DNA from 3 places in the Nonomuraea sp. K271 genome. Region 1 is predicted to be linked to each of the others. Evidence: predicted binding sites of a transcription regulator. Region 1 holds the regulator's gene; each other region holds the start of a gene.
The links. Region 1 encodes HrcA, which represses chaperone genes, less so after heat shock. Its sites were predicted from a motif close to TTGGCACTCTCNNNNNGAGAGTGCCAA; they were not measured.

Region 1 (8,595 bases):
GACGCCCTCCAGATATTCGACCACCACCCCCTCGACCCGCAGGTCGTGGCCCCAAATCTTCTCCACGAGGGCGGCGTCGTGCACGCCCTCCACATAGATCCGGCTCTCCCTGGCCACCCTGGCCCGCAGCCCCTGGACGGCGATCGAGCCCGACGCGCTGCGCGTGGGAGCCGAGGGGGCCGCCGCAGGGCGTACGAGTGTCACGGGCTTGCCCTCCAGCAGGAACGCGGCGGGCGCGAGCGGGAACAGCCGGCGCTTGCCGAACCGGTCCTCCAGCGTGACGGCCTCCTTGTCACAGGCCACCACCGCGCCGCAGAAGCCGCTGTCGGCGTCTTCCACGACGAGCTCCAGCTCGGCGGGCACTTTCGGAATCTTGCCCTTGCCCGGCCGACGCCAATTCCCCGCCAGTACATCGCCCTCGTACACACGGGGACGGTAGCAAATCACCCGCCGACCGCAAGGCGCTTGCGCGACGCCGCCCTGCCTGCCAGGACGACGACCGTGCCGATGATGCCGGCGAGCAGCCCGGCGCCCCCTATCAGCAACGAGGTGCCCGTCCCGCCGCCGACGGAGGCCGCGTCCCTGCCGACGCCGTACCGTACGGGGGCCTGTTCCTGATCGACGCACGTGAGCCGGTAGTCGCCCTTGACGGAGGCGTTGATGACGAGGAACTGCTGCCAGACCGTCCCGCCATCCGTGACCTCCGGGGCGTTCGCGGTCCTGGCCAGCCTGGCCGGTCCAGGGCCGCCGGAGATCTCGCACGCGTAATTGACGGCCGTGTCGCTGGCGATGTAGACGGCGGGCCTGTCGGCGGGGTCGATCGGCACCGTGACGCTTTCGCCCGACGCGAACGTCTTGACCGGTGCCAGGCCGGACGCGCCGGCCCCGACGCCGGCTAACAGGACGGCGGCGGCGATCAGGCACACGGCCGCCACGCCCCAGACGACCCCCAGCCACCACAGGGGAGGTGTCACGGCCTTCGGGTCGATGCGGGGCGGGGACTGCGGCTGCCCGCCATGAGGCCCGTACTGGGGGTGTTGTCCGTACGGACCGGGCGGGGGGTGGTGCGGCGGCTGTCCGTACGGACCGGGCGGCGGTTGCCCGTACGGTGAGGGTTGGCCGAAGCCCGGGTGCTGATCGTACGCAGGCGACGGATGCCCGAACTGCGGCGGCGACCCGTAACCGGGCTGTGGATCGGCTTGAGGCCCGTAGCCGGGTTGTGAGCCTGGCTGGGCCCCGTAACCGGGCCGCGAGTCCGGTTGAGGGGTGTGGCCGGGCGCCGGTTGCGGGCCGTCCTGCGGAGGTTCGGGCTGACCTTGGTCGGGATCCTGCCCTGGCGGCGGAGTGGACGACGGGGGCTGGGAATCGTCGGTCATGTGCGCAAGTGTGAGGCCTGTCCCTTCCTGGAAGCCAGAAGCAGGATGCGACACGGTGTTATCGCACCTTGTGGGCGAGAGCCGTACACTTGGCACTCGGGAACACAGAGTGCTAGAGCCTTTGTTTTCCCCATGGCAAGAGGGCAGGAGGTGAGCGCGTGCTTGACGAACGGAAGCTGGCGGTGCTCCGCGCCATTGTCGAAGACTACGTGTCAACCAACGAACCGGTGGGCTCCAAGGCGCTGGCCGACCGCCACCATCTGAAGGTCTCCCCCGCGACGGTCAGGAACGACATGGCGGCGCTGGAGGAGGAGGGATACATCACTCAGCCGCACACCAGCGCGGGCCGGGTGCCGACGGACAAGGGCTACCGCCTGTTCGTCGACCGGCTCTCGCAGGTCAAGCCGCTCTCGGCCGCCGAGCGCCGGGCGATTGAGACGTTCCTGGCCGGCGCGGTCGACCTCGACGACGTGGTGACCCGCACGGTTCGCCTGCTGGCGCAGCTGACCAGGCAGGTGGCGGTGGTGCAATACCCGACGCTGACCCGTTCGACGGTGCGGCACGTCGAGCTCGTCCCGCTGAACGACCGGCGGGTCATGCTCGTGCTGATCACCAACACCGGCCGCGTCGAGCAGCGCGTGATCGAGCTGCCCGAGGTGGTCGAGGAGGCGCGCATCGCGAATCTGCGCGCCGTGCTCAACTCCTGCCTCGACGGCTGCGGCCTGAGCAGCGTGCCCGACCTGGTGGCCGACCTGCCGGAGCGGTTGCCCGTCGAAGACCGGCCTGCCGTGGCGACGATCCTGTCGGTGTTGCTCGAGACCCTCGTGGAGCGGCACGACGAGAAGATCGTGTTCGCGGGGGCGGCCAACCTCGCAGGCGCCGACTTCTCCACCGGCCTCCGCGACGTGCTGGAGGCGCTGGAAGAGCAGGTGGTGCTCATGCGGCTGCTCGGCGAAACCACCTCCGACACCCCCGCCGCGCTCACTGTGCGCATCGGCTCGGAAAACCCCTACCTGCGTGGCACATCCGTCGTCGCGACCGGATACGGTTCTGGCGACAACCAACTGGCCCGGCTCGGGGTGCTGGGACCCACGAGGATGGACTATCCAGTGACGATGGGCGCCGTGCGCGCGGTGGCACGCTACGTCAGCCAGATCCTGGCTGCATCATAAGAGGTCGATAAGTGGCAAACAGCGACTACTACGCCACCCTCGGGGTGCGCCCTGACGCCAGTCAGGACGAAATCAAGAAGGCCTACCGCCGGCTCGCCCGCGAGCTGCATCCCGACATGAACCCGGATCCTGAGACTCAGGAGCGGTTCAAGGAGATCACGCAGGCCTACGAGGTGCTGTCCGACCCGAACAAGCGCCAGATGTACGACATGGGCGGCGACCCGTTCGGCGGCGCCGGAGCGGGTGCGGGCGCCGGAGCCGGCGGCTTCGGTGCGGGCTTCCCCTTCAGCGACATCATGGACGCCTTCTTCGGCACCGCGGCCGGCGCCAGAGGCCCCCGCTCGCGCGCCCGCAGGGGCCGCAACGCCACCATCAGGGTCGATCTCGACCTGCGTGAGAGCGCGTTCGGCACCACCCGCGAGCTGGTCGTCGACACGGCCGTGATCTGCGAGGTCTGCCAGGGCGCCGGCGCGGCCGCCGGCACGCACCCCGACACGTGCGACATGTGCAACGGGCGTGGCGAGATCTCCCAGGTCACCCGCTCGTTCCTGGGCCAGGTCATGACCTCGCGGCCGTGCCCGCAGTGCGGTGGGTTCGGCACCATCATCCGCAACCCCTGCCAGGAGTGCTCGGGCGACGGCCGGGTGCGCACCCGGCGGACGATCAAGGTCCGCATCCCCGCGGGCGTCGAGGACGGCACCCACATCCAGCTCGCCGGCGAGGGCGAGGTCGGCCCCGGTGGCGGCCCGCCCGGAGACCTGTTCCTCGAGATCGTCGAGCGGCCCCACGACATCTTCGAGCGGCGCGGCGACGACCTCCACTGCACCGTGCAGATCCCCATGACGGCCGCAGCGCTGGGCACGGTGCTGACGGTGGAGACGCTCGACGGCGCCGAGGAGATCGACGTCCGCCCTGGCACCCAGTCGGGCCAGGTCATCACGATGTACGGCCGCGGCGTGCAGCGGCTCAACGAGTCCGGCAGGGGCGACCTGCTGATCCACGTCAACGTCGAGACCCCGACCCGGCTCGACGCGGCGCAGGAGGAACTGCTGCGTGAGCTGTCCAAGCAGCGCGGCGAGGAGCGGCCTCCCGGCAAGTTCGCCCCGGGGCAGCAGAGCTTCTTCTCCCGCCTGCGCGACGCCTTCAACGGCAGGTGACGTGACCGTCCCCGTGTTCCTGTCGCGGGAGCTGGACGGAACGGAGCTGACGCTCGACGGCCCCGAGGGCCGTCACGCGGCCTCCGTCAGGCGCCTGCGGGCCGGCGAGCGGGTCGACCTGACCGACGGCGCCGGCTCCGTCGCCGAGTGCGTCGTGCGCGAGGTGCTGAAGGACGCGCTGAGGCTCGCCGTGATCGGCCGGCACACCGTCGAGCCGCCGCGCAGGCGGCTGGTCGTCGTCCAGGGGCTGCCGAAGGGCGACAGGGGCGAGCTGGCGGTCGAGATGATGACCGAGGCGGGCGTCGACGTGATCGTGCCGTGGTCGGCCGCGCGGAGCATCACGCAGTGGAAGGGCGACAGGGTCTCCAAGGCGCTGGGGCGCTGGCGGTCCACGGCTCGTGAGGCGGGCAAGCAGGCCCGCAGGTTCCATCTGCCCGAGGTCGCCGACCTCGCCTCCACCTCACGCGTCGAACGATTGTTGTCGGAGGCGGCGCTGGGGCTGGTGCTGCACGAGGAGGCGGCCGAGCCGCTGTCCGGCGTGGAGCTGCCGGCGGAGGGCGACATCGTGGTGGTGGTGGGGCCGGAGGGCGGAGTCTCCGCGGACGAGCTCGACAGGTTCCGCGCGGCGAAGGCCGTGCCGGTGCTGCTCGGGCCGACGGTCCTGCGTACGTCCACGGCGGGCGTGGCGGCGGCGGCCGTGCTGATGACGCGTACGGGGCGCTGGTGAGGCTCTGAGCCGGCGTCGACGCGAGGCTGTGATGCCGGAGTCAACAGTGGGATTCTGAGGCGCGGCAAGGTGGGCTCCGCGGCCGCGTCAGCGTGAGTACATGAAGCCGCGCGCCGGGGTGAGGCTTCGAGGCCCGTCAGGGGGCCGGTTGTGAGGCGTCCACGAGGGGGCTGCTGACGCTGGTGGGTATGTCTTCGACGACGTCGCCGGGCGGGCACTCCTCCAGCGGGCACGCCGTGGGCTCCATGGACGTCTCTTCAGGCGTGGGCGGCGTGTGGGGGGTGCGTGTGGGGCAGTCGGCCGCCGTCTCGGCCGGCTCGGCGGGTTCGGCGGTCGTCGACGGGCACGTGGTGGGCGTGGGACTGGACGACGGCGACGGAGCCCTGGTGGAGTCGGCCTTCTTGGAGGTCCGCGGCGTCGGGGTCTTCGACTCGGACGGGACGAAAATGACCTCGGAACGCGAGGGGTCGGGTTTCTTCGGCGAGGGAGGCTCGTGCGAGCGGGTCGTCGAGGAGTTGGACGGGACCTCGGAGGATTCGACACCGGCGGGCTGGACGGGACTCTCCTCGGTGATCTGGGAGCGCAGCCCGGGAACCGTCATCACGATCGTGCCCGCCACGAGAAGGGCACTGGCGGCGGCCGCCCCCGCACGCCACCAGAACAGGTTTCGAACGCCGCGCCGCTCGATGCGGGCACGGATGATCTCCAGTCCTTCCGGCGAGGGCACGACCGCGTCCGCCTCCGCACGGAGCGCACGACGCAGCGCGTCGCCGTACTCGTCGGGGGGCTGGGTCATGACATTTTCTCCAGAACGGATCGCAACGCGGCCATGCCACGAGCGGTGTGGCTCTTGACCGCCCCCTTGCTGATGCCCATGGCGTGGGCGATCTCAGCTTCGGACAGATCACCGTAATAGCGTAGGACCAGTGCCTCTCTCTGTCGGGTTGGCAGGGCTCGTAATGCCTCGATGACGGCGGAGCGTTCCAGCTCGCCGATCGCGCCGTTCTCGGCGCTCGGGGCGTCAGGCAGGCCCTTGGGAGCGTACTTCTCGACGACCGCTCGGTGACGCAGCACGGAACGGGACCGGTTGACGACGGATTGACGCAGGTAGGCGAGTGCTTTGTCGGGGTCACGCAGCCTACGCCATGCACCATGGATGGCGACGAACGCATCCTGCACGACTTCCTCAGCGGTTGCCATGTCGCGCACCAGCAACACGGCCAGACGCACCAACGACCGGAAGTGCGCGCTGTAGAGCGCGGTAACGGCCATGTCGGCATCCCACCCGACCTGCACCGCCCCCATCGACCTGTCGGCCAGAAGGGTTTCGGTGGTCACATCAGTGGGACGCGCGGCCTTCCCAGAGGGTTTACGCTCTTCCGGTTCTTGAGGTTTCCCCGGTTCCTTAGGGTGCATTACCCAGTCGTGTTCCTCGCCAGGTGGCGCTCGCCCGACCCTGAATCGTGTTCTTTTTTGCTGAAGTGTCGCACACTCACCCTAACCGCGTGGATCTTCCTACGCACGACACAGCTGATTACCGATTCGCAACGGACTCCCTGACGGCGGGCTGTCGATAGGCTACCGGTGTGAACGACTGCCTCTTCTGCAAAATCGTGGCCAAGGAGATGCCGGCCGAGATCGTCTACGAGACCGGCAGGACACTGGCGTTCCGCGACATCAACCCGCAGGCCCCCACCCACGTGCTGGTCATCCCGAAGGGGCACTATTCCGACGCGGCGGCGCTGGCCGACGCCGACGACGGGCTGGCCGACGAGGTGCTCAAGGCGGCCCACGCCGTGGCCGTCATGGAGGGGGTGTCCGAGGACGGCTACCGGGTGGTGTTCAACACCGGAGCCGGGGCCGGGCAGACCGTCTTCCACGTGCACGCCCACGTGCTGGGCGGGCGCGCGCTGACGTGGCCACCGGGATAGCCGGGACCTCTGAGGCCCAACCCGGCGATATTGACGCGAGCAATCGGCGTCGTCCCGGATACGATGGGCTCAGAAGACACCGAAAGAGACCGGGAGGCATCAGGCCGCTGGCCTGCCCATGTCCGAACTACACGAATCCCGACGCACGGCACCTCCCTCGCGCACACAAGCCAAGGTGCTGATTCCGGACGAATACCCGATGGTCAGCCTCCTCGGCTCCCGTGACGAGCTGCTCCGCGTCATCGAGGGCGCCTTCAAGGCCGACATCCACGTACGCGGCAACGAGATCACCGTCACGGGCTCTCCCGACGAGAGCGGCACCGTGGTGCGGCTCTTCGAGGAGCTCGTCGAGGTGCTGCGCAGCGGCGGCGAGCTCACGCCCGACGCGGTCGAGCGCAGCATCGCCATGCTCCGCATGACCTCCGACCGCCCCGCCGAGGTGCTCTCCCTCGACATCCTCTCCTCCCGCGGACGCACGATCAGGCCGAAGACGGTCAACCAGAAGCGCTACGTCGACGCGATCGACAAGCACACGGTCGTCTTCGGCATCGGCCCCGCCGGCACCGGCAAGACCTACCTCGCGATGGCCAAGGCCGTGCGGGCGCTGCAGGAGAAGCGGGTCAACCGGATCATCCTGACCCGGCCCGCGGTCGAGGCGGGCGAGCGGCTCGGCTTCCTGCCCGGCACCCTCTACGAGAAGATCGACCCCTACCTGCGGCCGCTCTACGACGCGCTGCACGACATGGTCGACCCCGACTCGATCCCCAAGCTGATGGCCGCGGGCACGATCGAGGTCGCGCCGCTCGCTTATATGCGCGGAAGATCTCAACCGGTCGGCACGGGAGTGCTGACTCCGGATGGGTTCCGCTCCATCGGAGAGCTGGAGGTCGGCGACCTGGTCATCGGTTCGAATGGTGAGCCGACCCCCGTGCTGGGCGTCTACCCGCAGGGGGAGCAGAAGGTCTACCGGCTTTACAGCCAGGACGGGGCTTCGGTGCTCGCCTCCGAGGACCACCTCTGGACTGTCCGCACCCGTGATGACGCCAACCGGGGAAAGCCGTGGCGGGTGCTGAAAACGAAGGAGATGATCGGCGACCTTCGGACAGCGCACTACCGCAAGTGGGAGTTGCCGATGCTCAGTGCGCCGGTCCAGTTCCCTGAGCGCGACATTCCCCTGGACCCCTACGCACTCGGGTTGCTTCTGGGAGACGGGTGTGTCACCGGGTCTACGACCCCCGCTTTCTCGACGAACGACGCGGAACTCGTTGCAAGACGGGAGCGTTGCCTGCCTGGAGTGCAGGCGAGGTGGCGGGGAGGGCCAGACTATGTGCTCAACCGGGTGAGGCAGCCTGGGGACAGCATGACGATCGCCAACCCGATCACCCACGCCATGCGTGAACTGAATCTGCTGGGCTGCGGCTCGTACACGAAGTTCGTGCCTGAGGTCTATCTCCGTAACACTCCAGAGATCAGGATCGCGGTGCTGCAGGGTCTGCTGGACGCAGACGGAGACCCTGTCGCCCAGCAGGGCCGCACATGCCGGATTCAGTTCTCCACCATCTCGCCACGGCTACGTGACGACGTGGTCTCGCTCGTCCAGTCCCTCGGAGGTGCGGCCTACTGGCGCGCCCGTCCGTTGAGCGAGCTGAAGCCAGGGCTGGCGAAGGGCAGACAGGTCCGTCATCGCCATGATGCTTACGTTCTGGACATCCGGCTTCCGCAGGGCATCGAGCCCTTCCGGTTGTCACGGAAGGCGGACACCTACAGGGCGCATGGTGGCGGCCGCCCCATGCGCTACGTGGACCGCATCGAGCCGCGCGGCACGGCGGAATGCGTGTGCATCCAGGTGGCGGCAGAAGATTCGCTCTATGTCACCGAGGACTTCCTGCTGACGCACAACACCCTCAATGACGCGTTCATCATCCTCGACGAGGCCCAGAACTCCTCGGCCGAGCAGATGAAGATGTTCCTGACCCGGCTCGGGTTCAACTCCAAGATCGTGGTGACGGGCGACGTGACGCAGGTTGACCTGCCCGCGGGCACGGTGAGCGGGCTGAAGGTGGTCCAGGAGATCCTCGACGGCATCCCCGACATCCACTTCTCCCGGCTGAGCAGCTCCGACGTCGTACGCCACAAGCTGGTCAGCGACATCGTCGACGCCTACGGGCGCTACGACGCCACCCGGGCGGCCCAGGAGCTCAAGCCCGTCCAGCAGCGGGGGAAGCGGCGGGT
Region 2 (9,857 bases), on a different contig from region 1:
ACTCGATCCCGGTCACGAGCGTGCTCAAGCTCGACCGCAAGGCGCTGCGCGCGCTGCTCGGCTGAACGGCAGCGAACCCGTCACGGCCGCACCCGAGTACACGAACCGCGGTCAGACGCGCCTCAATTCCGTGATAAGTGTTGACCTGTCTGGAGGTGAACATGAGCCAGGAGAACCCCTCGGGCTATCCGTACCAACCGTACGGCGCGCCCTACGGCGACCAGCCGCCGCCACAATACGGCTACGGCTACGGTTATCCGCCGCCCCCGCCGCGCAACGACGGACCGATGGCCAACGCGATCGTCTCGCTCGTGCTCAACCTTCTCGCGCTCGTCTCCTGCTGCAACGTCCTTGGGCTGCCGGGCGCCATCCTCGCGGGCCTGGCGCTGAGCAAGTCGCGCAACGAGCCGCAGACCGCCCGCACGATGGTGATCTGGAGCTGGGTCCTGTTCGGCACGGGCTTCGTGCTGGGCATCGGCACGTTCCTGTTCCTGGGCTTCAACGGCTACCTCGACGACTAGGCGGGGCCAAGTCCCAGCGTCCCGGTGAACTTCCCGGGGTTCAGCAGCGCCGTCCTGCCGATGCCGGCCGCGGCCAGGTCGATGGCGCGCAGCCGGGTCTGGGTCCCCGCGGTCGCCGGCAGCCGGTCGAGCAGGTGCCGGCCCGCGTACGCCGTGGCCCGTTCGGCCAGGCCCTCGTCAGGGCCGGCGACGCTGTCGCGGTAGCAGCGCCAGAACTGCGCGATCGGCATGCGGTTGCCGAGCTTCGGCGAGCACCGTTCGCGGGTGATCGCGGAAAGGGCTGGTCATGAGCGCCACGGAGGGCGTGCCTCCGGAGCCGGCCGTCCTCGCGTCCCTGTTGCGGGGTGGGGTCGATCCCGCAGCGCCGTACCGTCACCGCACCTCGCCGCACCTGCCTCTGGAGACGTGATGAGCCTCGTATCGGTGATCTTGCCTGGTCAGCCGGGGCGGATGTCCGAGGCGGAGCCGTACGCGAACCTGGTCAAGCGCGGCAGGGCGGCGCGGTTGTGGCTGGGACGGTCGCTGGCCATTTCGGCGAGGACTTCACGCAGGCCGCACCGCATCCGGCGGTGTCCTTCGCCGAGTCGTGGGTGGCCGCGGGGCCGCGGCTGCTGCTGATCGTGGCGTGGAGCGTCTTGGGCGTGCTCATCGCCCGCGAACACTTCCGCTGGGAGCCGAGCAGTTCCTGACACGGCGGCGCGTCCAGGGCGTCCGGACTAATCCGGGCGCCCTGAATGTTGCACACTGGAGCGGCCGAGCCGGGATCAGGAGACGATGGTCCTGCCGGGCCCCCGCACCAACCCCACGGAGACAAGCCAGTGAGCGATGGACCGCTGATCGTCCAATCGGACAAGACGCTGCTGCTCGAGGTCGACCACGAGCGGGCCGACGCGTGCCGCAAGGCGATCGCGCCGTTCGCCGAGCTTGAGCGCGCCCCCGAACACGTGCACACCTACCGCGTCACCCCGCTGGCGTTGTGGAACGCCCGTGCGGCCGGGCACGACGCCGAGCAGGTCATCGACGCGCTGATCAGCTTCAGCCGCTACCCGGTGCCCCACGCCCTGCTCGTCGACATCGCCGAGACCATGGCCCGCTACGGCCGGCTGCGCCTGGAGAAGGACCCGGCCAACGGCCTGGTGCTGACCTCCACCGACCGGGCCGTGCTGGAGGAGGTGCTGCGCTCCAAGAAGATCCAGCCGATGCTGGGCGAGCGGCTCGGCCCCGACTCCGTGATCGTGCACCCGAGCGACCGGGGCAACGTCAAGCAGGCCCTGCTCAAGCTCGGCTGGCCGGCCGAAGACCTGGCCGGCTACGTCGACGGCGAGCAGCATCCGATCGCGTTGCGGCAGGACGACTGGACGCTGCGCCCCTACCAGCAGGAGGCCGCCGACGCCTTCTGGCACGGCGGCTCGGGCGTGGTCGTGCTGCCGTGCGGCGCGGGCAAGACGCTCGTCGGCGCGGCCGCGATGGCGCACGCCCAGGCCACCACGCTGATCCTGGTGACGAACACGGTCTCCGCTCACCAGTGGAAGACCGAGCTGCTCAAGCGCACGTCGCTGACCGAGGACGAGATCGGCGAATACTCCGGCACGAAGAAGGAGATCCGCCCGGTCACCATCGCCACCTACCAGGTGATGACGACCAGGCGGAAGGGCGTCTACAGCCACCTGGAGTTGTTCGACGCCCGCGACTGGGGCCTGATCGTCTACGACGAGGTGCACCTGCTGCCCGCCCCGATCTTCCGCATGACCGCCCACCTGCAGGCCCGCAGGCGGGTCGGGCTGACCGCGACGCTGGTGCGCGAGGACGGCCGCGAGGGCGACGTGTTCTCGCTGATCGGTCCCAAGCGTTACGACGCGCCGTGGAAGGAGATGGAGAACCAGGGCTGGATCGCGCCCGCCGACTGCGTCGAGGTGCGGGTGACGCTCACGGACGAGGAGCGGCTGGCGTACGCGATGGCCGAGTCGGAGGAGCGCTACCGGTTCTGCGCGACCACGCCGTCCAAGACGCAGGTGACCGAGGCGCTGGTACGCCGCCATCTGGGCGAGCAGGTGCTCGTCATCGGCCAGTACATCGACCAGCTCGACGAGCTCGGCGAGCACCTCAACGCGCCGGTGATCAAGGGCGAGACTCGGGTCAAGGAGCGCGAGCGCCTCTACCAGGCCTTCCGCGACAAGGAGATCCAGGTCCTGGTGGTGTCGAAGGTGGCCAACTTCTCCATCGACCTGCCGGAGGCTGCCATCGCGATCCAGGTGTCGGGGACGTTCGGCTCGCGTCAGGAGGAGGCGCAGCGGCTCGGGCGTGTGCTGCGGCCCAAGGCCGACGGCGGGGGCGCCCGGTTCTACACGGTGGTCAGCCGCGACACGGTCGACCAGGAGTTCGCGGCGCACCGGCAGCGGTTCCTGGCCGAGCAGGGGTACGCGTACCAGATCATCGATGCCGACGACGTGCTCGGCGGTGTGTGACGGGGATGCCGGCGGTCATGCCCAGCCGCTCGCCCGAGCGGCCGGGCATCAGCGTGGCTTCACGTCCACGAGACTCCGCGGGTCGAAGACAATCCAACCACCCCCCTCACCTGCGTACTATCACGCCGCCTGCGACATACCCCCATGATCCGACAAACCCACCTGATATGCCCGAATTTTTCGGTATTCCGAGCTTGATCCCTTGAGGGCGGATCTACCCCCTACCTGACCAGCAGACCGCCGACGAAGAGCACGCCCTCCGCGACGATCCAGAACAGCACGCCGGCGCCCATGAGCTGACCGAACGTCCGCGGGTCGTGCCGCGACCACGGCAGCCAGGCCGCCACCGTGCAGCACGCGGCGACCACCGCGAACGCACCCGACAGCGTGGAGACCGCGCCCAGCCGCTCCGAGCAGGCCGCCGTCGACTCGCCACCCGCACAGAACGCCTGCAGCCCCCACCCCGCGAACACCGACAGACCCCACAGCGCCGCAAGAAGGCAGCTCGCGACCGTGGGGATGATCGGCGAGAAACGCAGCCGGACCCGCACCACCACCTATGCGTACCCAGGCCGCCCGAGCTAAATGCTTTGGAAGCCGGGAATCGTGGCGACTAAGCTGATGGATTCGCTGCCTTCAACCACCTCCGTCGTTCATCCCAGGGAGGCGCTTTCGCATGCCCGCACACCAACTGGCCCCCGACATACCCTCCGACGTGCTCGCCGCCGAGCAGGCTCACCTGGCCGAGTCCAGAGCCGCGCTCAAGGCCATGCGCGCCCACGCCCAGTCGCTCTCGTCCGACGCGGCCGGCGACTGGGTCTCGCAGCAGATCCTCCAGTCGCTGCTCGACCAGCGGGTGGCCGCGCTGGCCGACCATCCCGACACCCCGCTGTTCTTCGGCCGCCTCGACCGCGCCACCGCTCAGGAGGACGAGCCCGACGCCCTGCCCGGCACGATCCACGTCGGGCGCCGCCACGTGCACGACGGCAACAGCAGGCCGCTGGTCATCGACTGGCGCGCACCGGTGTCCCGCGCGTTCTACCAGGCCAGTCCCGCCGACCCCATGGGAATCGTGCTCCGGCGCCGCTTCGGCTACCACGGCGGGGCGCTGACCGCGTTCGAGGACGAACCACTCGGCGAGGGCGTCGAGCTCGGCCCGTCCAGGATCCTGACCCAGGAGATCGAACGCCCCCGCACCGGCCCGATGCGTGACATCGTCGCCACGATCCAGCCCGACCAGGACGAGATCGTGCGCTCCACCCTCGCCCAGACGGTGTGCGTGCAGGGCGCCCCCGGCACCGGGAAGACCGCGGTCGGCCTGCACCGCGCCGCCTACCTGCTGTTCACCCACCGCGAGCGGCTGGCCAGGTCGGGCGTGATGATCGTCGGACCCAACCGGGCGTTCCTGTCCTACATCTCCTCGGTGCTGCCCGCGCTCGGCGAGGTCAAGGTCGACCAGACCACGGTGGCGGGCCTGCTCGGGGAACACGCCGCGTCCGAAGACCCGGCCGTGGCCGCGGTGAAGGGCGACGCCAGGATGGCGGCGGTGCTCGACCGGGCTCTCTGGCTGCACATCGTGAAACCGGAGGAGGGCCTCGTCTACACCAAGGGCGCCTACCGGCACCGGGTGGCCGACCACGAAGTACGCGAGATCGTGGCCTCCCTGCGCGGCACCACCCGCTACAACCCCGGCCGGGCGGCGCTGGCGCAGCGGCTGGCCCACATGGTCCTCGTACGCATGGAGCAGCGCGGCGAGTCACCCGACGACCGGGTCCAGGACGCGGTGGCCCGTTCCAAGCCGGTGAAACAACTCGTGGACGCGGTCTGGCCCAAACTGACACCCGAACTGGTTCTCCACCGTCTGCTGTCAGATGCCGAATTCCTGGCGCGGGCCGCTAAATCAGATTTGTCGCCTGAAGAGCAGGAATTGCTCCTGTGGCGCAAGCCGTACCGGAGCTGGAAGTCGGCCAAATGGTCGGCCGCCGACGCCGCGCTCCTCGACGAGTTGCGCGACCTGATGGAACGTACGCCGTCGCTCGGCCACCTGGTGGTCGACGAGGCCCAGGACCTGTCCGAGATGCAGTTGCGCGCCCTCGGCCGCCGCTGCCGCAACGGCTCCGCCACCGTGCTCGGCGACCTCGCCCAGGGCACCACCCCCTGGTCGACCCGTTCGTGGACGTCGGTCCTCGAACACCTGGGCCAGCGCGAGGGCGAGGTCACGGAGCTGACCCTCGGCTTCCGCGTGCCGAGGGAGGTCCTCGACTACGCGGCCCGCCTGCTGCCCTCGATCGCCCCGGGCCTGGCAGCCCCGCAGTCGCTGCGGCCGGGCGCGGGCTCGCTCACCGTGCGCGAGGGCGGCTCGGTGGCGCAGGCCGCCGAGGAGGCCCTGGCCAAGGAGGGCTCGATCGGCGTCATCGTCCCCGACGCGATGGTGGCCGCGGTCTCCGAGTCGCTCGCCGGCCTGCCCTACGCCGTTCTCGACCCCGACTCGACCGAGGAACACCGCCTGCTGATCGTGCCCGCGACCCTCGCCAAGGGCCTGGAGTACGACCACGTCGTCGTCGTCGAGCCCGCCGACATCGTCGCGGCCGAGCCCCGCGGCCTGGCCAGGCTCTACGTGGTCCTGACCCGGGCGGTGACCTCGCTGACGGTCCTGCACGGCAAGCCGCTGCCGCCACAGCTGGCGAGCTGACAGGGGCCTGCGGCACGGCCGCTTCTAGGATGGCTGGGCAAGGAGCTCTAGACCTAGGAGGATGCCGTGCCAGCACCCCTTCCCCATGAACACCTGCCCTCGGTTACCGCGCTCGTGGTCGAGAGCGACGATCTCCAGGACGGTGAGCGGCTCAACGATGTCCACGTCTTCAACGACTGGGGCATGACGGGCCAGAACCTCTCGCCCCACCTGCGCTGGTCCGGCGCTCCGGCGGAGACCCGCTCCTACGCCGTGACCTGCTTCGACCCCGATGCCCCCACGGGCAGCGGCTTCTGGCACTGGGTGCTGTTCGATATCCCCGCCTCGGTGACCGAGCTGCCGACGGGCGCGGGCACGGCCCCGGAGTTCAAGGGCCTGCCCGGGGGCGCGGTGCACGCCCGCAACGACTACGGCAGCAAGGACTACGGCGGCGCCGCTCCGCCTCCCGGCGACCCGCACCGCTATGTCTTCACCGTCCACGCGTTGGGGGTCGAGTCACTCGGTCTCAGCAGCGACACCAGCCCGGCGGTGGTGGGCTTCAACATCACCGCCAACTCGCTGGCCCGCGGCCACCTCATTCCCCACTACGGCGTCTGACGACGAAGGTGCCCCACCGCACGTCGGTGGGGCCCCTTTCCGTGGGGTCTAGTCGCAGATCTCGTCGAGCGGCTGCAGGTTGCCGAGCAGCGGCACCCACCGCCGTAGCTCGCACAGCGGCGTCCCCTCGGTCACGGCGCCGCTGACGACGACCCCGGGGTCGTTGACGGCATGCGCGGGAACAGCCGTGAGGGTGACGGCGGCGAGGCCGAGAACGGCGACGCTCAGCATGCGCTTGCTGCGGGAGAACATTTCTCTGCTCCTTTGGTGAGGCGATGTGCAGACAACCCTTTCTCACTCCAAGTAGCAGTTCAATCGCGAAACGTAATGGCAGCGAAACGAAAACAAGAGCGGCCCGGAAAAACCGGGCCGCTCTTTTTGGGACGTGCGCCGCGAACAGGACCTAGAAGTCCATGTCGCCGCCGCCGGGCATGCCGGCGGGAGCGGCCGGGGTCTTCTCCGGCTTCTCGGCGATGACGGCCTCGGTGGTCAGGAAGAGCGCCGCGATCGAGGCGGCGTTCTGCAGCGCCGACCGCGTCACCTTGGCCGGGTCGAGAATGCCGGCCTCGAACATGTTGACGTATTCGCCCGACGCGGCGTTGAGGCCCTCACCCGGGGTGAGGTTGCGCACGCGCTCGACCACGACGCCGCCCTCGAGACCGGCGTTGACCGCGATCTGCTTGAGCGGCTCCTCCAGAGCCTTCTTCACGATCGCCGCGCCGGTGGCCTCGTCGCCGTTGAGCTCCAGCTTGTCGAACGCCTTGGCGCCGGCCTGCAGCAGAGCCACGCCACCACCGGGGACGATGCCCTCCTCGACGGCCGCCTTGGCGTTGCGGACGGCGTCCTCGATGCGGTGCTTGCGCTCCTTGAGCTCGACCTCGGTCGCCGCGCCCGCCTTGATGACGGCCACGCCGCCGGCCAGCTTGGCCAGCCGCTCCTGCAGCTTCTCGCGGTCGTAGTCGGAGTCGGTGCGCTCGATCTCGGCGCGGATCTCGTTGACCCGGCCGGAGATCTGCTCGGCGTCACCGGCGCCGTCGACGATCGTCGTCTCGTCCTTGGTCACGACCACCTTGCGGGCACGGCCCAGCAGGTCGAGGGTGGCGGTCTCGAGCTTGAGGCCGACCTCCTCGGCGATGACCTGACCACCGGTCAGGATCGCGATGTCGTTGAGCATGGCCTTGCGGCGGTCGCCGAAGCCCGGGGCCTTGACGGCCACCGAGCGGAACAGGCCGCGGATCTTGTTGACCACCAGGGTCGCCAGGGCCTCGCCCTCGACGTCCTCGGCGATGATCAGCAGCGGCTTGCCGGACTGCACGACCTTGTCGAGCAGCGGCAGCAGGTCCTTGTTGGCGGAGACCTTGCCGTTGACGATCAGGATGTAGGGGTCTTCGAGCACGGCCTCCATGCGGTCGGAGTCGGTGACGAAGTACATCGACGTCATGCCCTTGTCGAAGCGCATGCCCTCGGTGAGCTCGAGCTCGAGGCCGAAGGTGTTGCTCTCCTCGACGGTGATGACGCCTTCCTTGCCGACCTTGTCCATCGCCTCGGCGATGAGCGCGCCGATCTCAGGGTCGGCGGCGGAGATGGAGGCGGTCGAAGCGATCTGCTCCTTGGTCTCCACGTCCTTGGCCAGCTTGGACAGCTCCTCGCTGACCCGCTCCACGGCCGCCTCGATGCCCTTCTTCAGAGCCATCGGGTTGGCGCCCGCGGCCACGTTGCGCAGGCCCTCGCGCACCAGCGCCTGGGCGAGCACGGTGGCGGTCGTGGTGCCGTCGCCGGCGACGTCGTCCGTCTTCTTGGCGACCTCCTTGACCAGCTCCGCGCCGATCTTCTCCCACGCGTCCTCGAGCTCGATCTCCTTGGCGATGGACACACCATCGTTGGTGATCGTGGGAGCGCCCCACTTCTTCTCCAGCACGACGTTGCGCCCCTTGGGGCCCAGGGTCACCTTGACGGCGTCGGCGAGCTGGTTCATACCGCGCTCGAGACCGCGCCGGGCGTCCTCGTCAAACGCGATCATCTTGGCTGCCATAAGGCTAGACCTCCCAGATGCAGGGTGGCTTGTCGTGGACCGAGCCGACGCCCGCGACGGCATGGGTCAGCATCTCCTTCGGCAGACCCCATCGTCCCGATCCGGTGTTGGCACTCTGCTGCACAGAGTGCCAACGAACTGTTTAGCACTCTACCCTGCCGAGTGCAAGCGAACTCACCTGCGGCCGTTCCTTTCCCCAGGTCAGTCGTCTGTCCGGCGAGCCGCCCGTGGACGCACCGCTGGCCGCGGTTCGCGCACACGACTCGCCGTACCAGGGGTCGACGAAAGATAGGTGACGGTTCGCACGGACTGCGCTGCCGCGCGATCCCGCCGGTGCATACCAGTGCGGTGAATCAGACCGTCCTGACGGACTCCGCCTGCGGTCCCTTCTGGCCCTGCGTGATCTCGAACTCGACACGCTGTCCCTGTTCGAGAGAGCGATACCCGTCCATCATGATCGCTGAGTAATGGACGAATACATCCTTACCACCGTCTACCGCGATGAAGCCGTAGCCCTTGTCCGCGTTGAACCACTTGACGGTGCCCTGCGCCACTTCCGACTCCTCTTACTGGTCTCCCAGATCTCGCCCATTCCTCCGCGAGACCCGTAATCGCCCGACATAACAGAAAATCAGCCAGGCGATCGCCCTCGACCATACCTGTGGCAAGGGGTTTGGCAACAGAGTCAATCTGCAGAGACCACATTTCTTCCATCGGCGGTTCAACGTTGAATTGCGGGGAAAAGAAGAAGGCGCCCACAAGGGACGCCTTCGCCGAAGTGTGATCTGCCGCACTCACCCGCCCGCGACGGCGGGGATGATGGAGATCTGGGTTCCCTCCGGCGCCGGAGTGTCCAGCCCCTGGGCAAATCGGACGTCCTCTTCCCCCACATAAACGTTGACGAAACGCCGAATCTGGCCCGATTCATCCAGAATTCTTGCGCCGATACCCGGGTAGTCAGAGTCCAGCTTGGCCAGCACGTCACGAAGAGTCGCGCCCTCGCCACTGACTTCCGCGTTGCCCCCGGTGTAGGTGCGCAGAATGGTGGGAATCCGCACAGAAACGCTCATGGTTACACTCGCCCTTTCGTGGTTGTCAGACAGTCGCGCGGAACGCGTCGAGAGAGGGCCGGATCACGGCCGTGGGCCTGGCGTCGCCGCTGATCGCGTCGAGCGTCTTGAGGCCGTCACCGGTGTTCAGGACCACGGTCTCGGCCTCCGGGTCGAGCTGCCCGGTCTCGGTGAGCTTCTTCAGCACGCCCACGGTCACGCCGCCCGCGGTCTCGGCGAAGATGCCCTCCGTCGAGGCCAGGAGCTTGATGGCGGCCACGATCTCGTCGTCCGTGACGTCCTCGACGCCCCCGCCGGTCCGCCGCGCGATGTCCAGCACGTACGGGCCGTCGGCGGGGTTCCCGATGGCCAGCGACTTGGCGATGGTGTCGGGCCGTACGGGCTGCACGACGTCGTGGCCCGCCTTGTAGGCGGTCGACACGGGCGAGCACCCGGCCGCCTGCGCCCCGAAGATCTTGTACGGCGTGTCCTCGACCAGCC
Region 3 (9,857 bases), on a different contig from region 1:
CCGGCCGGCCGGGCCCGTGCCGGCCTCGACGCCGGTGGCGGCGAGAGTGTGGCCGCCCGGCAGGAGGGTGGCCCGCCTGCCCGCCTCATGGGCCGCGCCGGTCCAGAGTGTCGCCTCTTTGACCTCGCCCTTGAAGGACACCCACTCGGCCTGCGCCCCTTCGGGGATGAACGTGTAGGGGATGCCGGGGGCGACCTTGAGGCAGGCCGTACGGGCTCTGGAGACGAGGTCGAGCACCACGGGCCAGGGCGGCGAGTAGGCCGTGGGGTCGAAGGTGCGGCCCCTGCTCGTACGCCGCGCAGGATCGGCGAAGAGCACGTCGTAACGCTCCGGCTCGACGGCGGCCGCGTCGGCCACCCTCACCGTCACCCGGTCGCCCAGCCCGAGAGCCTCGGCGTTGGCCCTGGCCACGGCGGCGGTCAGCGGGTCGGTGTCGACGGCCTCCACGGTGCACCCCGCGCGGGCCAGCGCCAGCAGGTCGCCGCCGATGCCGCAGCAGGCGTCCACGACCCCGGGCGCGGGTGCTTGCGCGGCGATCAGGCGGGTGGCGCGGTGCTCGGCGACCTCCGTCCTGGTGGACTGCTCGAGGCCGTGCGGTGTGAAGTACATCAGCCGGGCGTCATCGCCGAACTTGGCCGTGGCCCGCTCCCTGAGGGCCGCCTGGGTGAGCGCCGCCGAGGTGAGCGCCGCGTCGTACGTCCTGCGCAGTCTCGTGGCGGCGGCCACCGGGTCGGCGCCGGCGAGCTCACCGGCCTCGGCCAGCGCCCGCCGCCCGCGCGGGGTCAGCAGCTCGTCGAAGGCGTGGAGGTCCACGTGGCACGACGTTAGCGCCACGACACGGCGCCAGGACACAGCGGCCCGACCCGGCGCCACGACCCGGCGCCACGACCCGGCGCCACGACCCGGCGCCACGACCCGGCGCCACGACCCGGCGCCACGACACGGGCTCGCGAATCGCGCGGCCGGAGAAGCGGCCGGAGAAACATCTCGAAACCCTGTATGACCGGCCATTACCCTGGTAGAGGACTGTCGCGGGCCCTGTGATCGCTCTCAGCAGACGCGTTCGTGTTGACTGTCAAGCCCCTCTTGCATATGTTTCCTGTTGGCACTCTCCCCTTGAGAGTGCCAACGTGCGACGAGGCAGGTCTGACACCCGCGACGGCAGGCCCAGCTGGTCGCCTCTTCTAGATCATTCAAATCTGAAGGGGAGGTCCGATCGTGACGACCGCCACCAAGGTTCCCGTTAAGCCGCTCGGCGACCGCATTGTGGTTCAGCCGCTTGAGGCCGAGCAGACCACCGCTTCCGGCCTGGTCATCCCGGACACCGCCAAGGAGAAGCCGCAAGAGGGCAAGGTCCTCGCGGTGGGCCCCGGCAACTGGGACGAGGACGGCGACAAGCGGATTCCGCTCGACGTCTCCGAGGGCGACATCGTCCTCTACAGCAAGTACGGCGGCACCGAGGTCAAGTACGGCGGCGAGGAGTACCTCGTGCTCTCCGCCCGCGACGTTCTCGCGATCATCGAGAAGTAAGCCGGTGCGTCGGGCCCCGGGCGCTCCAAGGGGCGACCGGGGCTCTCGACGCTAGGAGAGGACTTTTCAGCTATGGCGAAAATCCTGACGTTCGACGAGGACGCGCGCCGCTCACTCGAGCGTGGCGTGAACGCCCTCGCGGACGCCGTGAAGGTGACCCTTGGCCCGCGTGGCCGCAACGTCGTCATCGACAAGAAGTTCGGTGCGCCGACGATCACGAACGACGGTGTGACCATCGCTCGTGAGGTCGAGTTGGAGGAGCGCTACGAGAACCTCGGTGCCCAGCTCGCCAAGGAAGTTGCCACCAAGACCAACGACATCGCCGGTGACGGCACCACCACCGCCACCGTGCTGGCCCAGGCCATGGTCCGCGAGGGCCTGCGCAACGTGGCGGCCGGCGCCTCGCCGCTGTCGCTCAAGCGCGGCATCGACAAGGCCGCCAATGAGATCAGCGAAAAGCTGCTCGCCACCGCCCGGCCGGTCGAGGACAAGAAGGAGATCGCCAACGTTGCGACGATCTCCGCCCAGGACGCGCAGATCGGCAACCTGATCGCCGAGGCGTTCGACAAGGTGGGCAAGGACGGCGTGCTCACCGTCGAAGAGTCCAACGCCATGGGCATGGAGCTCGAGTTCACCGAGGGCATGCAGTTCGACAAGGGCTACCTGTCGGCCTACATGGTGACCGACCCCGAGCGGATGGAGTCCGTCCTCGAGGACGCCTACATCCTGCTCACCCAGGGCAAGATCGCCTCCATCGCGGACTTCCTGCCGCTGCTGGAGAAGATCGCCCAGACGAAGAAGCCGCTGCTCGTGGTCGCCGAGGACGTCGAGGGCGAGGCCCTGGCCGTCCTGGTCACCAACAAGATCCGCGGCACCTTCACCTCCGTGGCCGTCAAGGCCCCGGGCTTCGGCGACCGCCGCAAGGCGATGCTGCAGGACATGGCCATCCTCACCGGCGGCCAGGTCGTCAGCGAGGAGATCGGCCTCAAGCTGGAGCACGTCGGTCTGGAGGTGCTCGGCCAGGCCCGCCGCGTCGTGGTGACGAAGGACAACACCACCATCGTCGACGGCGCCGGTGACGCGCAGGCCATCGAGGACCGCGTCAAGGAGATCAAGATTGCCATCGAGCAGTCCGACTCCGACTGGGACCGCGAGAAGCTCCAGGAGCGCCTGGCCAAGCTCGCCGGCGGTGTGTGCGTGCTGCGTGTCGGCGCCGCCACCGAGGTGGAGCTGAAGGAGAAGAAGCACCGCCTCGAGGACGCGATCTCCGCGACGCGCGCCGCGATCGAGGAGGGCATCGTCTCCGGCGGCGGCACCGCGCTGATCCACGTCGCCAAGGGGCTCGACGACCTCGAGCTGTCCGGCGACGAGGCCACCGGCGTCGGCATCGTGCGCCGCGCGCTGGTCGAGCCGGCCCGCTGGATCGCCGAGAACGCCGGTCTCGAGGGTTACGTCGTGACCCACAAGATCGCCGAGCTGGAGGCCGGTCACGGCCTCAACGCCGCGACGGGCGAATACGGCGACCTGCTCGCGCAGGGCGTCATCGACCCCGTCAAGGTGACCCGGTCGGCGGTGCAGAACGCGGCTTCGATCGCGGGCATGCTCCTCACGACCGAGGTGCTCGTGGTGGACAAGCCCGAGGAGGAGGCCCCGGCCGACGGCCAGGGTCACGGTCACGGCCACGGCCACTGACCGCTTCTCCCGCTTCACGGCCCGCATCCCCTCGGGGGTGCGGGCCGTTCGGCGTTCCAGGGCACAGGGTGCGGTCGTGCGGCGCTCTGGTGGCGCGGGCCCGCATGACGTCCCCCGGTGGCGCCCTCCGGCTCCCGGGGCGCCTACGGCTGCCTCATGGCCGTGGCGGTGACGCTCGGTGGCGCTCGGTGGCGCTCATGGCCGTCTGGCCTGCCGCGTCTCTGAGCGGCTTACCGGGCCGTTGGGGGGAAGTGGGGGAAAAGGTGGAATATTGCAGTAAACCGGAAGAGGGCAGTAAGCGTCTGTGTCTGACAAATGTCGTGCATTCCCGGTTATGAGACGAAACATTATGTCAGCCGTTTCGCCGTAGTGTACCCATTTGATTACTGATAGTTATCATCGCTTCAGATGTGACCAATCCGTAGCCGTTCGCCATGACGACAGGCCGGATCAGTGCGGGCATCATGCCTATCGTGAGCGAGGGAAGCGTCGCCGACGCCAAAATTGGGGTAAGGCTCGCGTCGAGACTTCCGGCACGGACGGATGACTCCGACCTTAGGGAACTGACGAGCCTCGCCGTGCAGGGAGATCGCAGTGCGATCGAATCTCTGCTCGGCGAGTTGCGTCCGATGGTGGTGCGGTATTGCCGTGCCAGGCTGGGCAGGGTTTCGGGGCAATATCACATTGCCGATGACGTCGCCCAGGAGGTGTGCATCGCGGTCCTGTCCGCGCTGCCGCGCTACCGCGACATGGGGCGGCCGTTCGCCTCCTTCGTGTTCGGGATCGCCTCGCACAAAGTGGCCGACGCGCTGCGCAGCTCCGTGCGCTCGGCCGTACCTACCCAGGACCTGCCCGACGGGCCCGACGACGGGCCGGGGCCCGAGGAGACGGTGGTCCGCTACATCGAGGTGGAGCACGCGCGCAGGCTGCTGGCCAGGCTGCCGGAGAACCAGCGGGAGTTGCTGCTGTTGCGGGTGGTGTCGGGGCTCTCCGCCGAGGAGACCGGTAATGTACTCGGCATGTCACCGGGTGCGGTCCGCGTCGCCCAGCATCGGGCGCTGGCCAGGTTGCGGCAGATGGCCGAGCTGGAGTCAGCTTGACGCCAGAGGACGAGACCGATGCGCTGCTCGACGCGCTCGGCCGTGGAGAGATGCCCGGCTCAGGCGATCCGGCAGCACGGTTGCTGGCCGTGCTGCTCGACGACGTGGATCAGCGGCGCTCCTCCGTGTCGATGACGCCATCGACATAGCCTCTGGCGTACTCCCAGCTGACGTAGTCGGCGGGATCGGGGTGGAAGGCCGGCTCGTGGACCTGTGGCTGGCCTTTCTCGATCATCTGTCGCAGGTTGCCGCGCAGCAGCTCCCAGTCGAAGAAGTGCTGCTCGCCGCATTCGGGGCAGTCGAGCACGAGGCCCAGCACACCCTGCGGTTCGAGCAGGGAGCGGAAGACCTCGACGTCGGCGAGGTCGGTGATGGCCTCGTCGCGTTCGGCCGCGGTGAGTGGCTCGGCGTCGTCCAGGGCGCCCATCGCCGAGGAAGGGTCGTTCGGGTCGTCCGCGAACGGGTCGCGGGGGACGTCTTCCAGCACCTTCCCACCATATGACCGATGCGGCCCGAGCGGTGGCTATTACCTCAGCCATCCGCGTCTGGCGGCCTCCACGCCTGCTTGGAAGCGTGACTGGGCGCCCAATTCGGCCATGGCCCCGGCGAACCTCGCTCGTACCGTCCTGACCGAGATCCCGAGCTGCCGGGCTATCGACTCGTCACACAGGCCCTGCGCGGCCAGGCGCAGCACCTGAGCCATCCCGTCAATTCCGCGGCCCCACGGCAGAGGCGTGGCGCGGCCCCACAGCTCGATGAAGAGGGCGCGGAGCATGCCCACCACGATCGGCGTGCGTACGAGGTAGAAGTGGTAGGCGTGGTCGGGCAGGTTGCCGCCCCAGAACGCGGGCAGGCCGGCCACGTCGGCGCCGGCGGTCATGAACCAGCTCGGCACACGGTCCAGCGTGCGTACGTTGCCGCCGGCTTCGAGCAGGCGGGTCAGCAGATCGCGTACGCCCGGGAGTGTCAGGGCCGCAACCGGCAGGATCATGTGAACGGCCAGAAGATTTCGTTGTTGCGCATCAATCCACGGATCCGCAAATTTACGAGCAAAATCGCTCATTGTGCGTTCGTCCGGGATTGCTGTGTGCAATTCCATCGGCGGCGACTGCACGGCCATACCGACCACGCTTTCGAACAGGACGTCGGCCCCGTTCAACATCTCCACCGTGAAAGGCCCGCTCTGGTAGTCGCGGCCGGCGTCGTAGTCGTGGATCAGGCCGCGGATGGACGCGAGCGCCGAATCGATCATGCGGCTCTCCTCGGCCAGCCGCTCCAGCCGCTCGGCGATCACCCGGCCGAGCGCCGCCGCGGGGTGGCGGGCCAGGTATTCGCCCGACCGTTCGTCCACCACGCCCAGTTTGACCAGGTCGTCGAGCTGACGGGTGACCTTCTCCACGGGGCCGTCGATGGCCTGTGCGAGATCGGTGCGGGTGGCTCTGTGCAGGCGCAGCACCGTTGAGTAGAGCGCCCTCTGGGCAGGGTCGAGGCCCAGCGTCTCATAGGGATCTGACGCGGCTCTGGGCTCATTGCGCATCGTGGGCGGCTCCGTAGGGGGGACACGGGCGTGCCGCGAGAATAACGCCGCATTGCGCCCGTGTCCTCACCTTCCGCCGACTGATGGAGGGAGGTGTGCAACTTTGTGCAATTGCACGTTTTCACCTTGCGATTGTGCCGTTGAGTGACGCAGGCTTTACCTAGCGTCGGCATCCGAAAGCGGGCGTGGCAGCGCCGCCCATCAGGACGCGGAGGGGGGTTCGGTGGTGCGCACGCGCCACCACGCCCGGGTGCCGGTGGCTGGGGGATGGGACGGGTCACCGACCGTCCCATCCCCCAGCGCTGTGAGATGCCGGGAGTACGACGGACCGTGGGGGTCATCGTGCTCCCGGCACTGCGCGCCTCCTGCCGCGGGACCGGGAAAGGTCCCCGCGCGCCGGGCCCCGAGGCCGTGAACACGATTTTGGAGGCAGGCCCTAGACTTGGCTGCATCAGCGCATCGGCAGGAGGGGGCCGCAGCATGTCCAAGTTCACCGAGATGGGTCTGACCTTCGACGACGTGCTGCTGGTTCCTGGATATTCCGATCTGCAACCGGGCGACGCCGACACCCGGTCCCGCCTGTCCCGTGGCGTCACGCTGTCCATCCCGCTGGTCTCCGCCGCGATGGACACCGTCACCGAGGCCCGCATGGCGGTCGCCATGGCGCGGCAGGGCGGCATCGGCATCCTGCACCGCAACCTGTCGGTCGACGAGCAGGCCCAGCAGGCCGACCTGGTCAAGCGTTCCGAGGCGGGCATGGTCACCAATCCGGTGACGTGCAGCCCCGACGACACGCTGGCCGACGTCGAGCGGCTCTGCGCGACCTACCGGATCTCGGGGGTTCCCGTCACCGACGTGTCGGGCACGCTGGTCGGCATCGTGACCAACCGCGACATGCGCTTCGAGACCGACCAGTCGCGGCCCGTGCATCAGGTCATGACCAAGATGCCGCTGGTCACCGCGCCGGTGGGGGTCTCGCGTGACGACGCCTTCGCCCTCCTGAGGAAAAACAAGATCGAGAAGCTGCCACTCGTCGACGCCGACGGCAGGCTGCGCGGCCTGATCACGGTCAAAGACTTCACCAAGAGCGAGCAATACCCTCTGTCCACCAAAGACGCCGACGGCCGGCTCATCGTGGGGGCGGCCGTCGGCGTCGGCGGTGACGCGGAGGTGAGGGCCAAGGCGCTGATCGAGGCCGGGGTCGACGTGGTGGTGGTCGACGTCGCGCACGGCCACTCCAAGGGCCTGGCCGACATGATCGCCAAGGTCAAGGCCAACAGCAAGGTCGAGGTCATCGGCGGCAACATCGCGACGAGGGCGGGCGCGCAGATGCTGGTCGACGCGGGCGCCGACGCGGTCAAGGTGGGCGTGGGGCCCGGCTCCATCTGCACCACGCGGGTGGTCGCCGGGGTCGGCGCCCCGCAGGTGACCGCCATCCACGAGGCCTCCAAGGCGTGCGCGCCCGCGGGCGTGCCGGTGATCGGCGACGGTGGCCTGCAGTATTCCGGCGACATCGTCAAGGCGATCGCCGCCGGCGCCGACACGGTCATGCTGGGCTCGCTGCTCGCGGGGTGCGAGGAGTCGCCCGGCGAGCTGATCTTCATCAACGGCAAGCAGTTCAAGTCCTACCGCGGCATGGGCTCGCTCGGCGCCGTACGCAACCGCGAGCGCGGCGGCGCCTCCTTCAGCAAGGACCGCTACGCCCAGGCGGACGTCGGCGGCGAGGACAAATACATCCCCGAGGGCATCGAGGGTCAGGTGCCCTATCGCGGTCCGGTCTCGGCCGTCGCCCACCAGCTCATCGGCGGGCTGCGCCAGGGCATGTGGTACGCCGGCTGCCGCACGATCTCGCAGATGCACACCGACTGCGAGCTCATGCCGATCACGGCGGCGGGCCTCAAGGAGAGCCACCCCCACGACATCCAGATGACGGTGGAAGCTCCGAACTATCACAGAAGGTAAGTTCATGACTCAGCAGGTGGAGATCGGCCGGGGAAAGACCGGGCGGCGGGCATACTCGCTCGACGAGATCGGGCTGGTGCCCTCGCGGCGCACCCGTGACCCGGAGGAGGTCTCGATCGCCTGGCAGATCGACGCCTACCGGTTCGAGTTGCCCGTGGTGGTCGCTCCCATGGACAGCGTGGTCTCGCCGGCCACCGCCATCGAGATCGGGCGGCTGGGCGGGCTGGCCCCGCTCGACCTCGAAGGGCTCTGGACCCGCTACGAGGACCCGTCGCCGCTGCTGGAGGAGTGCTCGACGCTCGACGCCGCGGCGGCCACCAAGCGGCTGCAGGAGATCTACGCGGCCCCGATCCAGGAGGACCTGATCGGCCGGCGGATCGAGGAGATCCGCTCCTCCGGCGTGACGACCGCCGTGCGGTTGTCGCCGCAGCGCACGGTCCAATACCACAAGGCCGTGATCGACGCGGGCGTCGACATCTTCGTCATCCGCGGCACGACAGTCTCCGCCGAGCACGTGTCGGGGCGGGCCGAGCCGCTCAACCTCAAGCAGTTCATCTATGAGCTCGACGTGCCGGTCATCGTGGGCGGCTGCGCGACCCACACGGCCGCTCTCCACCTGATGCGCACGGGTGCGGCGGGGGTGCTGGTCGGCTTCGGCGGCGGCGCCTCCCACACGACGCGCAACGTGCTCGGGGTGGCCGTGCCGATGGCCACCGCGATCTCCGACGTCGCCGCGGCCAGGCGCGACTACATGGACGAGTCGGGCGGCCGCTACGTGCACGTGATCGCCGACGGCGGCATGGGCACGTCCGGCGACATCGCCAAGGCCATCGCCTGCGGGGCCGACGCCGTGATGGTGGGCTCGCCGCTGGCCCGCGCCGCCGAGGCGCCCGGCCACGGGTTCCACTGGGGCTCCGAGGCGCACCACCCCGACCTGCCGAGGGGGCGACGGGTCGAGTTCGGGACGGTGGGGACGCTGGAGCAGATCCTGCACGGGCCGTCGAGCGTGGCCGACGGCTCGATGAACCTCATGGGCGCGCTCAAGCGCACCATGGCCTCCACCGGCTACTCCGACATCAAGGAGTTCCAGCGGGTCGAGGTCGTGGTGGCCCCGACCCACTCCTGACCTGTCCCGATCCGCCACCGCGGTCCACCGGCGGCACTGCGCGCCAGGCCGCGGTGAAGTTATGGTTTCGGGCATGGAATCCCTTGAAGAGCGAGTTGCCCGGCTGGAAAGGCAGATCGCCCACCTTGAGCGGCACCTCGGCATCGACCCCGCGCTGATCGACTCCGTCGACGGAGATTCACGACTGCCGCCCGACTTCTACGCGGCGATGCGCAAGGGGAAGAAGATCCTGGCGATCAAGATCTACCGGGAGGCCACCGGGGCGTCGCTGATGACCGCGAAGAAGGCGGTCGAGGAGATGGAGCGGCAGGGCCTCGGCCGCGGGTGAGCTCGGGCCGCTCCGGCCCGGCAGGGCGGCTCATCACCACCGCGCGCAACCGGCTCAGCGGGTGTAGGTCGTCACCAGGGTGCCGTTGCTGAACGTCTCGGTGCCGGTCAGGGTGAACGTCGTCGGCCGGAAACCGCCGTGGAAGGCCGGGATGCCCGCTCCCGCCACCACCGGGTAGCACTTGATGATCAACTCGTCGATCTCCGGCAGGAGCTGTGCGGCCACGTTGCCGCCGCCGCACAGCCAGATGTCGAGCCCGTCCTCCTGCTTCAGCCGCCGCACCAGGCCGAGCGGGTCGCCGGGGACCAGCTCGATGGCGGGCTCGTCGACGCTCTTGATGGTGTTGGAGATGACGTACTGCCTCATGTGCGGGTAGGGGTTGGTCGTGCCCGTCTCCAGGCCGATCTCGTACGTGCCCCGGCCCATGAGCACGGTGTCGAAGCGCTGGTTGGGGGCGTCGAAGCCGGTCTGGGCCCGGATGGGGGCGGGCACCGTCTCGGGGAGGCGGGCGTTGATCCACGCCGCCAGGTCGTCGGCCACCGGGTAGAAGTCCATTTCGCCGTTCGGGCCCGCGATGTAGCC

Region 2: the regulator HrcA is predicted to act here: its motif matches at 8,415-8,441, upstream of groL (chaperonin GroEL).
Region 3: the regulator HrcA is predicted to act here: its motif matches at 1,103-1,129, upstream of groES (co-chaperone GroES).

What each region holds. Positions count from the first base shown of each region.
Region 1 is NZ_JAAAHR010000170.1:640-9,234, forward strand. It holds gene GUY59_RS38430 (DUF3097 domain-containing protein) at 1-426, opposite strand, end outside; gene GUY59_RS38435 (hypothetical protein) at 444-974, opposite strand; gene hrcA (heat-inducible transcriptional repressor HrcA) at 1,535-2,548, shown strand; gene dnaJ (molecular chaperone DnaJ) at 2,560-3,705, shown strand; gene GUY59_RS38450 (16S rRNA (uracil(1498)-N(3))-methyltransferase) at 3,707-4,432, shown strand; gene GUY59_RS38455 (hypothetical protein) at 4,569-5,228, opposite strand; gene GUY59_RS38460 (SigE family RNA polymerase sigma factor) at 5,225-5,737, opposite strand; gene GUY59_RS38465 (histidine triad nucleotide-binding protein) at 6,019-6,363, shown strand; partial or broken gene GUY59_RS49415 (PhoH family protein) at 6,563-7,189, shown strand; partial or broken gene GUY59_RS49420 (LAGLIDADG family homing endonuclease) at 7,754-7,981, shown strand; partial or broken gene GUY59_RS49425 (PhoH family protein) at 8,264-8,595, shown strand, end outside.
Region 2 is NZ_JAAAHR010000041.1:13,724-23,580, forward strand. It holds gene GUY59_RS16665 (AMP-binding protein) at 1-65, shown strand, start outside; gene GUY59_RS16670 (DUF4190 domain-containing protein) at 162-521, shown strand; gene GUY59_RS16675 (hypothetical protein) at 518-751, opposite strand; gene GUY59_RS50020 (hypothetical protein) at 808-930, shown strand; gene GUY59_RS16680 (hypothetical protein) at 1,028-1,210, shown strand; gene GUY59_RS16685 (DNA repair helicase XPB) at 1,340-2,986, shown strand; gene GUY59_RS16690 (hypothetical protein) at 3,208-3,543, opposite strand; gene GUY59_RS16695 (HelD family protein) at 3,663-5,678, shown strand; gene GUY59_RS16700 (YbhB/YbcL family Raf kinase inhibitor-like protein) at 5,745-6,275, shown strand; gene GUY59_RS16705 (hypothetical protein) at 6,324-6,527, opposite strand; gene groL (chaperonin GroEL) at 6,679-8,307, opposite strand; gene GUY59_RS16715 (cold-shock protein) at 8,661-8,861, opposite strand; gene GUY59_RS16720 (MoaD/ThiS family protein) at 9,102-9,377, opposite strand; gene thrC (threonine synthase) at 9,403-9,857, opposite strand, start outside.
Region 3 is NZ_JAAAHR010000069.1:25,143-34,999, forward strand. It holds gene GUY59_RS23650 (class I SAM-dependent methyltransferase) at 1-813, opposite strand, end outside; gene groES (co-chaperone GroES) at 1,219-1,530, shown strand; gene groL (chaperonin GroEL) at 1,603-3,222, shown strand; gene GUY59_RS23665 (sigma-70 family RNA polymerase sigma factor) at 3,687-4,322, shown strand; gene GUY59_RS23670 (DUF5319 domain-containing protein) at 4,432-4,809, opposite strand; gene GUY59_RS23675 (helix-turn-helix transcriptional regulator) at 4,849-5,859, opposite strand; gene guaB (IMP dehydrogenase) at 6,340-7,821, shown strand; gene GUY59_RS23685 (GuaB3 family IMP dehydrogenase-related protein) at 7,826-8,947, shown strand; gene GUY59_RS23690 (hypothetical protein) at 9,021-9,275, shown strand; gene GUY59_RS23695 (dihydrofolate reductase family protein) at 9,330-9,857, opposite strand, start outside.